4 regions of the Cytobacillus sp. Bac17 genome follow, and region 1 is predicted to be linked to each of the others. Evidence: riboswitches for the same ligand, from Rfam matches in the RefSeq annotation. Region 1 holds a riboswitch; each other region holds the start of a gene.
What was found. A riboswitch is a leader RNA that binds a small molecule or an ion and turns the genes downstream of it on or off. The one in region 1 is predicted to bind S-adenosylmethionine.

Region 2: another riboswitch for S-adenosylmethionine. It lies ahead of NR125_RS21970 (homoserine dehydrogenase); the one in region 1 lies ahead of metK (methionine adenosyltransferase).
Region 3: another riboswitch for S-adenosylmethionine. It lies ahead of NR125_RS24555 (LLM class flavin-dependent oxidoreductase); the one in region 1 lies ahead of metK (methionine adenosyltransferase).
Region 4: another riboswitch for S-adenosylmethionine. It lies ahead of NR125_RS01745 (O-methyltransferase); the one in region 1 lies ahead of metK (methionine adenosyltransferase).

What each region holds. Positions count from the first base shown of each region.
Region 1 is NZ_JALJRC010000044.1:28,431-31,564, reverse strand. Features, by position in the region: gene asnB (asparagine synthase (glutamine-hydrolyzing)) at 1-275, opposite strand, end outside; gene metK (methionine adenosyltransferase) at 624-1,817, opposite strand; SAM riboswitch class I at 2,143-2,259, opposite strand; gene NR125_RS26855 (thiol-disulfide oxidoreductase DCC family protein) at 2,365-2,739, opposite strand; gene pckA (phosphoenolpyruvate carboxykinase (ATP)) at 2,959-3,134, shown strand, end outside.
Region 2 is NZ_JALJRC010000024.1:20,137-23,270, reverse strand. Features, by position in the region: gene NR125_RS21970 (homoserine dehydrogenase) at 1-1,175, opposite strand, end outside; SAM riboswitch class I at 1,288-1,389, opposite strand; gene NR125_RS21965 (NUDIX hydrolase) at 1,465-2,103, opposite strand; gene NR125_RS21960 (general stress protein) at 2,306-2,920, shown strand; gene yhbH (sporulation protein YhbH) at 2,979-3,134, opposite strand, start outside.
Region 3 is NZ_JALJRC010000032.1:38,750-41,883, forward strand. Features, by position in the region: gene NR125_RS24545 (ABC transporter ATP-binding protein) at 1-239, shown strand, start outside; gene NR125_RS24550 (ABC transporter permease) at 247-1,230, shown strand; SAM riboswitch class I at 1,348-1,451, shown strand; gene NR125_RS24555 (LLM class flavin-dependent oxidoreductase) at 1,562-2,611, shown strand; gene NR125_RS24560 (ATP-grasp domain-containing protein) at 2,627-3,134, shown strand, end outside.
Region 4 is NZ_JALJRC010000001.1:344,206-347,339, forward strand. Features, by position in the region: gene pdxR (MocR-like pyridoxine biosynthesis transcription factor PdxR) at 1-555, shown strand, start outside; gene NR125_RS01740 (PH domain-containing protein) at 590-973, opposite strand; gene NR125_RS01745 (O-methyltransferase) at 998-1,576, opposite strand; SAM riboswitch class I at 1,682-1,788, opposite strand; gene NR125_RS01750 (coiled-coil domain-containing protein) at 1,862-3,134, opposite strand, start outside.

The DNA of each region.
Region 1 (3,134 bases):
TTGAGAAGTTCTTCACGAAGTTCCACATAGTTATAGATTTCACCATTAAAGATAATCCAATAACGCTCATTCTCGTATGTCAGCGGCTGGTGTCCGCTTTCGATATCGATAATGCTCAGCCGGCGGAAGCCGAATTGAATATGGTCATCAAAATAGTATCCTGAATCATCGGGACCCCGATGGGTAATGATATCATTCATATTTTGGAACTGTTCTTTATCTGCGTCACGGTAATTTTGTGCTTTTTCATGTACACAACCAATAAAACCACACATTATGTACGTCACCTACTCCATTCTTTTCTCAATATTTAGATACAGCCTTAACGGCTCCTTTTTCTTAGAAAACATACCCTATAATACTACCACTAATCATTTATAATTAGCACGTGGAATATAAAAAAAATATGCACGGAAAATTAAGCCATTATCCGAAGTTTATACGATAACATATAATTATAAACGACTAAAGAGCATAAAGACCGAAAAGTGAATAAACACCCTTTATGTATAATGACGCAAAAAAGAAAGCGGGAGTTACATTGATTAATGCAACTCCCGCTTTTTATATTTTTGTCTCCCCCTTAAAGTATCGGGGATGGCCAAAGAGCTTCCGCTTTTCTATTAAGCTTCAGAGCGAAGGATTTCAGCTTTGTCCGTACGCTCCCAAGGAAGATCAACATCTGTACGTCCGAAGTGTCCGTAAGCAGCTGTCTGCTTGTAAATTGGGCGGCGAAGGCCAAGCATGTTAATAATTCCTGCAGGGCGAAGATCAAAGTGCTTTCTAATTAGATCAACTAGTACATCTTCATCGACTTTGCCTGTTCCGAATGTATCAACAGAAATCGACACTGGCTGTGCTACACCAATCGCATAAGCAAGCTGAACTTCCACTTTCTCAGCTAAACCTGCTGCCACAAGGTTCTTCGCTACATAACGAGCAGCATAAGCAGCAGAGCGGTCAACCTTTGTAGGATCCTTACCGGAGAACGCGCCTCCGCCATGACGGGCATATCCGCCGTAAGTATCAACAATGATTTTGCGTCCAGTCAGGCCTGCATCCCCTTGAGGTCCGCCGATTACAAAACGTCCTGTTGGGTTGATGAAATACTTTGTATTCTCATCGATTAGTTCTTTGGGAACAACCGGGTTAATAACATGCTCCTTAAGATTGCGCTGGATTTGCTCCAGGCTGATCTCAGGGTGATGCTGGGTAGAAATAACGATTGTGTCAATGCGGACTGGCTTGTCATTTTCATCATACTCAACCGTTACCTGAGTTTTTCCGTCCGGACGAAGGTAAGGAAGAATTTCTTCTTTACGAACTTCAGTCAGACGGCGGGAAAGTTTATGTGCTAAAGAAATCGGAAGAGGCATTAGCTCTTTCGTTTCGTTGCATGCAAAACCGAACATTAAACCCTGGTCCCCTGCACCGATTGCTTCGATTTCCTGATCACTCATTTGTCCTTCCCTTGCTTCAAGAGCCTGGTCAACACCCATTGCAATATCTGCTGACTGCTCATCAATGGAAGTTAAAACTGCACATGTTTCGGAATCGAAACCATATTTAGCACGGGTATAACCGATTTCTTTTACCGTTTCACGAACGATTTTTGGAATATCTACGTATGTAGATGTTGTGATTTCACCTGCAACTAATACAAGTCCAGTTGTTACAGAAGTCTCTGCAGCAACACGGGCATTCGCATCTTTAGCTAAAATCGCATCTAAGATTGCATCAGAAATTTGGTCACAGATTTTATCCGGATGACCTTCAGTAACTGATTCAGAAGTAAACAAACGACGCTTTGTTGACATCTGGCTTCCTCCTTATAAATAGAAAATTGAGCGAGAATTAAGAAATGGGGAAGCGGAAAAGAACTTTTCCCTGTCATTTCATGGATCTCTGTTTGATACGGAACTCATTCCCTTAGTAGTATGAAATAAACATGGAGTTTTTATTAGAAAAATAGGCATCGCTGGCTAGAAAGCCAGGCATCCATCTTTTCTTATGCCTCTCTGCAAGCTGCTAAAAACTCACATAAATAGTACATTCCAAAAGCCGTTCATCCCATTGCCTGTGCAAAATAAAAAACCTTCTCAATAGTGAAAAGGTTGAAAGCAAATCGATTCGCGCCTTTCACTCTTATCGTTCAAGGAATTACGTCCTTGCGTCAGGTTAGCACCTTTGCTGATAAATGCCTTTTAGCAGGTTGCTGGGTTTCATAGGGCCTGTCCCTCCACCAGCTCGGGATAAGAGAGTATCCGTTCAAGGTTGAATCATACCGTATTTTATCGAATCATGTCAACAAGTTTTCATTATTTTTAACAGTAAAATTTCAGCATTGAAAATTATGCTCCATGCTTACAGCGAACAGCTTCCATCATCACATTTTTTCTTTAGAAATTTATGCCTGTTTTTAGCAATCCATTTGTAGATCGGATCGCCCAGTATTGGCGTCAATGGGAGATATAAAAGGAGGCTGATTAAAAAGGAGGCAGGAAAGAGGAACAGCAGTCTCCTTACTGCAGAATAACCCTTTTTCACACCGCCCGATGGAGTAATAATATGAAGCTCTCTGCGCAGGTCATGCTTGGAAAACGAGAGAGAATCCGGGATTTTTTCATACTCCTGCAGAGAAATCCATACCACTTTATTCAGCCAATCAAGTTTTTTAAATATCTTCTTTGTTTCCTTGCATAAAGAACAAGTTTCATCATAGAGGGCAATTGTCTTCATTTTAGATCAGTCCCATGTTAAAATTAACACTTTCTTCTATATTAACATATATCAGTTATAAGGTGATTAAAGTGGAATTGCATGTCCAATTATGACATTTTTATAACATGAATAAAAAAGTTTCGTAATAGTATAGACTAATCGTTTTAATGTGTTATACTAATTTCGAGATGTAATCACTTTCATAAAAAAATCGGAAAAAAGGAAGGTATTCATCAGATGAACTCTGTAAGCATATCAAACGAATTGAGCGAATTATTAAATGGCAGCAACATTCAAGTGCAATTATCCGTTCCTCAGCTTGTGGAAAAAGTTTTAAACCGCAATGAAGGGTCCCTTACCTCTACTGGCGCCGTACGCGCTACTACAGGAAAGTATACAGGACGTTCTCCTAA
Region 2 (3,134 bases), on a different contig from region 1:
GCATAGTCTCCAAGCACCTGATAAGCCTTCAAATCTGATGTATCTAATAATGACACAGCTTCCAATGATGCCTTAAAGATGAAGACATCTTTTGACACTTTACTGATTATTTCACATCCCTCAGGCAATCCTGCATTAGCATCACCCCAAATAATCCAAACTGGCTCGTCAAGAACAGTCCATTCCGACTTGCCTTCCTCAAAGACTGAAGGAATATCTGTTCTGCCTACATGAATCAAATCTTCAATAATTGCGCTGGCTGTCGGAAACATGCCGGCTCCAGGACCCTGCAGGCTGATATTCCCGACTATATCCGCATCAATTGAAACTGCATTTTGCACTCCTTCTACTCTGTACAAGGGATGTGCCTCCGCTGTCAGGACCGGTTTTACAGTACAGCGGATAGCATCTTTTTCCCTCTCAATCGATGCTACATGTTTAAATTTCAGTCCCAGGGAGTCAGCCATACGGATTTGTTCAATTGTAATGTCAGTAATGCCTTCTCTAACAGATGTTTCCTGCGCCGGTGCTTTCCCGAACACCAGCTCACTCAGAACAACCGCTTTGAAAAAAGCGTCATATCCCTCGATATCGTTTTTGGGATCGGCTTCTGCATATCCTTTTTCCTGAGCTATTTTCAGTGCTTCTTCAAATGATAAGTTCTCTTCGCGCATACTTGTCAAAATGAAATTGGACGTGCCATTTAATATACCTTCGATCCGTTCAATCTTGTTCGCATTCAGCAGCTGCTTGATAGTCTGAATTATTGGGATTCCGCCTCCGACTGTTGCTTCAAATCCTAATGATACATTATGTTCTTTTGCGAGCCTCGCAAGCTCACTTCCATGGAATGCAAACATCTCCTTATTTGCAGTAATGACATGGCATCCTCTCAATATTGCCTGGCGCAAATACGTATAGCCTGGCTCCCTGCCAACAATGGCATCAATTACGACATCAAGCTTGGGAAGCTCAATAATTTCTTGAAAATCATCAGTTAAAAGCACGTCATCATCAGGCACAGAATGCTTACTCACATTTTTGACAAGGATGGCGGAGACCTTCACTTCTTTCCCGAATATCGCCTGAAGCCTTCCCTGATGTTTGCTGATCGTTTCATACACTCCTTTTCCAACTGTTCCAAACCCCAATAGCCCAATCGTTAACGCTGACATTTCTCATTCCCCCTGGTTAATATTTAAAGAGCAGATACCTATAAAAACAAAAAACCCCTTCCGTCTATTACAGACAAGAAGGGGTTTGAATTTACATTCCGTTCATTCCGCCTTCTTATCTTCGGAAAATGTATTCCTCTGAATTTGGCACCGTGCATAAATGCTGGTTGCCGAGGCTTCATAGGGTCAGTCCCTCCGCCTCTCTTGATAAGAAGTTTCTAAGTATTCAATTTATATGAATCATAAACATTTATAAGGACTTCGTCAACCTTTTTTGAAATTTTTTTCTTCAACCGCTTTCATTTTCCTCGAAATCTTCAATAATGATTTCAAGAAAATGCTTAAGAATTCTGGCAGTGAGCCCCCAAATAACCTTATCCTCAAAAAAGTAAAATACTTCTTCTACTTTCCTTGTCTGCCAATTGTAATTTTCACCTCCGGCAATCAAGTCAAAAGGAAAATTTTCTTCGGGCTCTACTTTAAAATTCACGTGATACGTTTCCGGCTTTACTCTTTTTAGAAAGGAAAGAGGCACGGTAAAAACTTCTTCTACTTCGTCAGGGTTTGGCACGATCTGGTCAGGATTATGGATAATGCCTGCATAAGGGTAAATAATTTGTCCGAAGGAAATCATGTAATCCAGCGGGGACACATCTGTGATGCTGTCTTCGCTTACGCCGAGTTCCTCTGAGGTCTCACGGATGGCCGTATGCTCCTCATCCCTGTCTTCCGGATCTATTCTTCCGCCGGGGAAACAGACCTCCCCAGGCTGCCTTCTCATTGTAAGTGAACGCACCTCAAAAAGGACATGTGTTTCCTTATTTATCTCTACAAGCGGAAGCAAAATAGCGAATTTCGAAAATCGCTCACTCCCTAAAATGACTGGGGTCCTGTTACTTAACCTTTTAGCCAGTTTTTCAATCTCCATATACCCCACCTCCAGCAGCAATTCCAATTTATTGGCTACATCTTTATCATACTGTATTTACTGTGTTTTATTAATTCATACGGCTTGTACCATGTAATGATACAGGACAGTCTAACTGTCCGCCCTTCAAAAGAAAAAGAAAGTTTCTCCTCCTGCAAATCAGGGGAAATAGAAAATATAATATGACATGAGGAGTGAAAATATGAAGAAAAATATATTAATAGGCGGGTATGCTACACAGGAAGAGCTACGAGAAGCTATTGAAGGGGCAGAGTCAAACGGGTATCAGAAAGACAACCTGGTGATTGTTTCAAAAGATGGAGCGAATCTTGAAAGCTTTGCAGACAATCATGGAGTGAACTTGCGAATAGTCGGATCCCAGGAGCTCGGCAATCAGCGCTTTCTTGATTCAGTGAAAGCCCTTTTTATGGGAGAAGATCCAGCCACAAGTTCAGGAATGGATCCTGATAAAAAAGATGGTATACGGTTTGATGAACATGACTTGGATAAATACGCAAGCATGGTGTTTGATGGAAAATATGTCTTAATCGCGGATTACTACGGAAACTATCCCACTACCCAGAAAGGCAATCAGAGGGTCAGTGCTGAAAACTCAGAAGGGTACCTCGAAAGCGCTTCAGCACGGGAAGTTGACCATGAAACAGATATCAAAACACTGGCAGATAAATCCGGTAGCTCATGTGCTGCCGATAATCAGGAATTCACTCGTGTTCATGTTTCACCAAAGTCTGAAGTTGTGAAAACCAGTGCTGAATTAAACTGGGATAATCGGCTTACAAAGGAAAGGGACAAATAGCAAAGGGCCCCCCGTGTGGGGTCTTTTTTCCCGAATAAAAAAGAGAGGTTCCCCTCTCTTAAGCATACTTCTTCTTATCTTCCTCCTGTTTGAAGAAACTCTTCATCGCATGGAATACATCTGCTTTTTGCTTAAGGATATAATAGCGGAAATCCTCATTTTTAATATTTTTATAGGCTGACATCAAGGTCGAGTGGCGGTTATACTGGTTGAC
Region 3 (3,134 bases), on a different contig from region 1:
TGGATTGGAGAGTCAGTGATTCTTTTCGTGCACTTGCTATTCTTAAAGAATCCCCATATGTCCAGGCTGCAGAACTATATGATGACCATACTATACACACTCTTATGGATGATAGCAAAACCTCGCTCCTGAATGAAGCTTTAATGAAGGCGGGTATTGATGTATGGACGATCGAAAGGAAAGTGCAGACATTGGAGGATCTATTTATTAGTTTGACAGGAGGCGATCATATTGTCTAATCCAAATATGGTTGGCCTGATTCATAATGAAGTGATGAAGATTGCTTCCAAAAAACGCATGGCGGTTGTCATCGTTATTTTAGTCATTCTAGTCTCTATGTTTACATACGCACAATACCGGGAGATACAGGAGAAAATCGAAAAACAGGGTACTCTGGACTGGAGAGTGGAGCTTCAGCAGGAGATTGTCGATCGGCAAAATCGGCTGGCATCGAGCGGAATCCAGGACGAGTTTAGACAGTTCCTTGAATTTGATCTGAAGCAAAAGCAGTATTATCTGGACAACGATATTAACCCAAACTATCCTGGAGCCCCTACGTTTATCCGCATCTTTTTCTCACAGGGAATTACGCTTGTCCTGCCTTTATTCATTATTATTATAATGGCTGATATTGTGAGCGGGGAATATAATGATGGCACCATCAAAACATTGCTGTCCCGGCCGGTTAAACGATGGAGAATCCTGATGGCTAAATGGCTGACGGTTTTGCTGTATACGTCATTGCTGATGGCGGCAACCGTGATTGTCTGTTATGGGGTTTCAGGAATCGTGCTCGGTTATGATGGCTGGACTGCACCTATTTTGACCGGATTTCAAGCTTCTGCATCTGGTGAGTTTTCAACGGAATACATCCATATCCTGTCGATGTGGGAATACCTGCTGATGTCAGTTGGGCTTGCCTGGGTGGTAACAGCGGTTGTTGGAACCATAAGCCTCATGATATCGGTTCTGGTGAAAAATACAGCGACTGGAATTGGGGCGATGATGGCCGTGTTAATCGCAGGCACCCTGTTATCTTCTATCGGTTCGAGCTGGACGAGCTCCAAGTATTTAGTGAACTTGAACTTTGATCTGATTAACTACTTAGAAGGTCAAGCTCCGCCGATTGAAGGGATGTCACTGCCATTTTCATTAACCATGCTTGGGATTTGGGCTGCCGCCTGTCTTGCTGTTGCGTTTTGGAATTTTACCCAGAAGGATATGTATTAAGAGTGTCATTATATAAGGATAATCCTTATTAGTATTTAGAGTTCAGAAATAATTGATTGACAATTGGGTGAATTTAAATTATTATCGCTTTAATTAATTAAAAAATTGAATATTTTCTTCTTATCCAGAGAGGTGGAGGGACTGGCCCTTTGAAGCCTCGGCAGCAGGTTCTGATGAATACTGTGCCAATTCCAGCAAGCGCATCGCTTGAAAGATGAGAAGAGGGTTGATAAAACTCTCTTCTTAGGAGGAGAGTTTTTTAATTGTTTATAAATCCAACTTAAGTTATGCGAAAAGTAGATATTTAAAAATGCAAGAGGAGAGAAGAAAAATGAAATATGGTTTCTGGTTGCCGATTTTTGGAGGCTGGCTGCGAAATGTAGAAGACGAAAATATGCCGCCAACCTTTGAATATGCTAAAAACGTCATTCAGTCGGCTGAAAAATGGGGATACTCGACTACGTTAATAGCTGAATTATATTTAAATGATATTAAAGGACCGGACCATGATTCTCTTGAAGCCTGGTCCACGGCAGCCGCACTTGCAGCCGTGACGGAAAAAATTGAAATTATGACCGCGGTCCGCCCTGGTTTTCATAATCCTGCTGTAGCAGCAAAAATGGCAGCCAATATTGATCAAATCAGCAACGGCCGTTTTACTCTAAATGTGGTTTCTGCCTGGTGGGCCGAAGAAGCGCGTCAATATGGCGGTATTTTTACAGAACATGATGAGCGTTATGCCCGCACTGAGGAGTTCATTGATGTTCTAAAAGGGTTATGGACGGAAGAAACCTTCCATTATTCCGGTCAATTTTACGACTTAAGGGACACGAAGCTTGCTCCAAAGCCAGTTCAAAGACCTAACCCGATTCTTTATGCAGGCGGTGAAAGCGAAAAAGGCAAGCAGACCATTGCAGAAAAATGTGATGCTTATGTTATGCACGGCGGAACGGCTGAGGAGATTGATCTGAAAATAGGAGAAATGAAGGCACGGCGTGAACAAACGGGCAATGCGCCATTCAGTTCTTTCGGAATGGCTGCTTATGTTATTTGCCGTGATACAGAAGAAGAAGCTCTTGCTGAGCTTGAAAAAATCACGGCTGTGAAGGATTCCAGCGGTTACGCCGGTTTTAAGGATTTCACTACAAAGTCACAATTAGAGCAGCAGATTCAGCTGCAGGATTACTCTGTCTCTAACAGAGGTCTGCGGCCAAACTTAGTAGGAACACCAGAGCAAATTGCTGATCGGATTTTACAATATGAAGAAGCTGGCCTAGACTTATTATTATTGCAATTTTCACCTCAGCTGGAGGAAATGGAACGCTTTGCAAAGACGGTTATGCCATTAGTGGAACAAAAACGCAGTTTAATAAAGAGCTAGAAAGGGGCCATAATAATGAGCAAGGTATATGTAATTCATGAAAATAGTGAGTGGACAGTCCATTTGACAAAAAGGCTGGAGGAACTGGGTGTTCCTTATGAAGAATGGCATTTAGACGAAGGAACGGTAGATTTATCGGCAGAACCTCCAGAAGGAATCTTCTATAGCCGGATGAGTGCTTCTTCTCATACCCGTGATCATCGCTTTGCAGCTGAATTTTCGGGACAAGTATTGGCCTGGCTTGAAGCACATGGCCGTACAGTGTTGAATGGAACGAGCGCTCTGAAGCTTGAAGTTAGTAAGGTTTTGCAGTACTTGGAGTTAAACAAATCTGGTGTCAGGACTCCCAAAACGATTGCAGCGGTTGGAAAACAACATATTATTAAGGCAGCCGAAGCATTTGCCGGACAGCCGTTTATCACGAAGCATAACCGTGCCGGTAAAGGCCTGGGTGTTCAATTATTCCATAGTATTGAAGCTCTAAAAGCTTATGTGGAGGGACCTTCCTTCGAAGAGCCTGTTG
Region 4 (3,134 bases), on a different contig from region 1:
AAAGGGGCACCAATCCCGGCATTGTCCCATTTGGATTCAACCGGGCGGGTACTGTACTTTGGCACCTTTTCAAAAACATTGCTGCCATCACTTCGGATCAGCTATCTGATTATGCCAGTATCTCTGCAGCAAGACTTTGAAAAATTTAATGCTTACCAAAAGACGAATGTTTCAAGAATCGATCAGCAGGCTGCTGCAAAATTTATGGAAGAAGGACTTTATACATCTCATATAGAAAAAATGAGAACGTTATATCGATCCAAGCGGAGCTGTTTAATAGAAAGCCTGTCAAAACACTTAGGAGACCACTTTGACATCATTGGAGATACAGCGGGCTTGCATATCATCGTGAAATTACCCGAAGGATTGACTGAAGCGAAAGCAATTGAACTGGCAAAGTCGGCAGGTGTTGAAATCGATGCTGTTTCGCCTATGTATCAGCTGCACAAGCCAAACCATCATGTGATGATTGGATATGGCGCACCCTCGATGGACGAGATTGAGAGAGGAGTCCAGTTAATCACTAAATCATGGAAAAGTTGTCTGAGCAACTAAGCTAAGCTATAAATTCCACAATTTAAAAGGGCGTTTATCCTACGGGATAACGCTCTTTTGCCGAAGCAGCAAACATACACATCTTTTCCTTAACCGCTGCCATAAAATCAAACATATTCATCCCCTGGATTTGCTGAAATTTATACAAGTCCTGGTTATAGTACATATGAATATGCCTGCCGGTGATTCCCCTTTTTTCTTCAATGGAAGTTAAATTGATATACGCAAATTCTTCAACTAAATCCTTGGTTGTTCCTGATGCAGGAATTCCATAAAACAGCAGTCTTTTGTTTGTTGCCGCAAAGAAGCCTGGATGCGGTGCTAAACAGAAATGAGCCACTAATGAACAGCTTAGACATTCAATAATGGTTTCACCTTCATACAATACATGTTTAACCTGATTTTTAACGCTACTCATGGAACGTCCCCCCTTAATAAACTATCAAACCGCTGTCTTCACTGCCAGTATCAGCCCAGTAGACCAATCCAATTCTGTAATGTCCAGGTCAGGTCTGTCCTGCAGTGTTTTCAGGAGTTTAGTGGCTTTGATCCGAAATTCTTCAGGCAATTTCTGCTGCGGAAACACATCATGAATCACATAAAAACCGCCGATATTTAAATGATCCAGGGTTTTGTCCAGAAGCTCAAATTTCCCTGGCCACGTATCTGCAAAAATAAAATCGAACCTTTCCGACAGGTTTTGAATAAAAGCTGCTCCGTCCTCACAGCAAAATGTAATTCTGCTGTCATACCCGAGGTTTTTTTTCGCGATGGATTGAACTGTCGAATCTATGTCAACGGTCGTTAGCTTACTGCTTTCATCCATCCCATCTATGATCCAGGAAGCAGATGCCCCCGTACCTGTGCCCAGCTCCAAAAAGCTTCCTCCTGGTTTGGAGGCAGCCAGCCCCTTTAGTAAAAACCCTGTTTTTCGATCACATGATTGCCCGAAACCCAGCACATCAGAATCCTGTAATATTCTCGAATATGCTTCCGGTACCTGTATAACACTGTTTTCCATTTTGTTTTTCCTCCTCTTTCTTCGTTATTATCTAAACCGAGATCAACCTAAAAAGAACATCAAAAAAAGGCCTCTTTATAAGAGGCCTTTATTATCAAAAACGACCTCTTATCTCCCAGAGCGTCAACTCTGTTGGAATTAGCACCTTCCTGACATAATCAGGGGTTGCTGAGGCTTCGCAGGGCCAGTCCCTCCACCTCTCTGGATAAGAATTTGTATAAAATATTATTTTCAACCAAGTATTGCATATTTTTTGCAAGATGGCAATACTTTAATTCTTTTAATCTAATGAACTGCTTCCTCTCCCTGATAAATTCGAAATGCCGGTACAATCGTATCCGACACAATCTCTTTCCCTTTTTCCCGGATGAAATCCAATTTATAGTACGCATCAAACCTCTGGCTGATCTCTGTTTTTACCAACTCAGGCGGAGTAACGACGATGAATTGAAACTTCAGCTTATCAGCTACAGCGAAAATCGGGTCAAGCACATGGGCAGAAGCCGCTTGTCCGAACGGATTATCACAGACTAACGGAACCCAGCTTTGATCAGTTTCACTCTTAACCGAAAGAAGCATCATCATCATGACCATGCGGGCAGATAACTTTTGGCCGCCGCTGCCATCCGATTTAGTCTTTGAACCCTGGTTGATCGTCTGCCAGGTTGAATAATGCTCACGCTGCGGTTTTCCATACATGAAGGCATTATCAGTACGCATATTATATACCAGCAGTTCCGGGTAACGATTCCTGAGGGAGACAAATAAAATCTGCTCATCACTGATGAGCTGTTTGATTTCCTGATCCAGCTCCAGATTATGGTCATCAATCATCTCGAATCGTTTCGTAATTTTGTTAATGGCCGAAACAAAATGCTGTTTCAGTAAAGGTTCAATATCTTCCGCTTTTTTAGGCAGGATGTCTTCTTTGAGCTGGACGAGCGGGAAAGACCCTCGTTCATTCTTCAGCTTCATTTTCGCAATCATCGAGCGAATCGCTTCCGAAATACTCATCACCTTCATACTCGCACGGCTTGCCCAGAAGTTTTGCGCCTTTTCTGCCCGTTCTTTATCGCGTTCCAGCTGCTCTAAGCCGCTCTGTGAGAAGCGCTTCATGTTTTGGACAACACTTTGAATATGTGCGTAATGCCTTGTATCCATATGATCAAGCGTAGTTAAGACTTCATTCTTAAAGCGGATCTCCCAATCCTTGCCTTCAATATTGAGTTTTAAATTGCGCAGGGATTGTTCAATTTTTGCGTGCTTCTCCTGGCCTTCATCCTGGATACCCTGATGTTTTTCACTCCAGGAAATGATGCTTTGCTTTCCCTGGCTCTTTATTTTTTCAATATCTTCATCCGTAAAAGCTGCTGCTTCCTCTTTAAGGATTACGGATAGATGCAATTGATTGTTTTCAAATTCAGCAATGTTTTGCTCCGTCTCTTTTTTGCGCTCTTCCGTTTTCTTAATTTCTGCATTCGTCTGTTTGGTCTGGTCTGTAATCTCAACCGTCTTCACTTCCAGATCAAGTTCTTCCCATTCTTCAGGCTGTTTATCA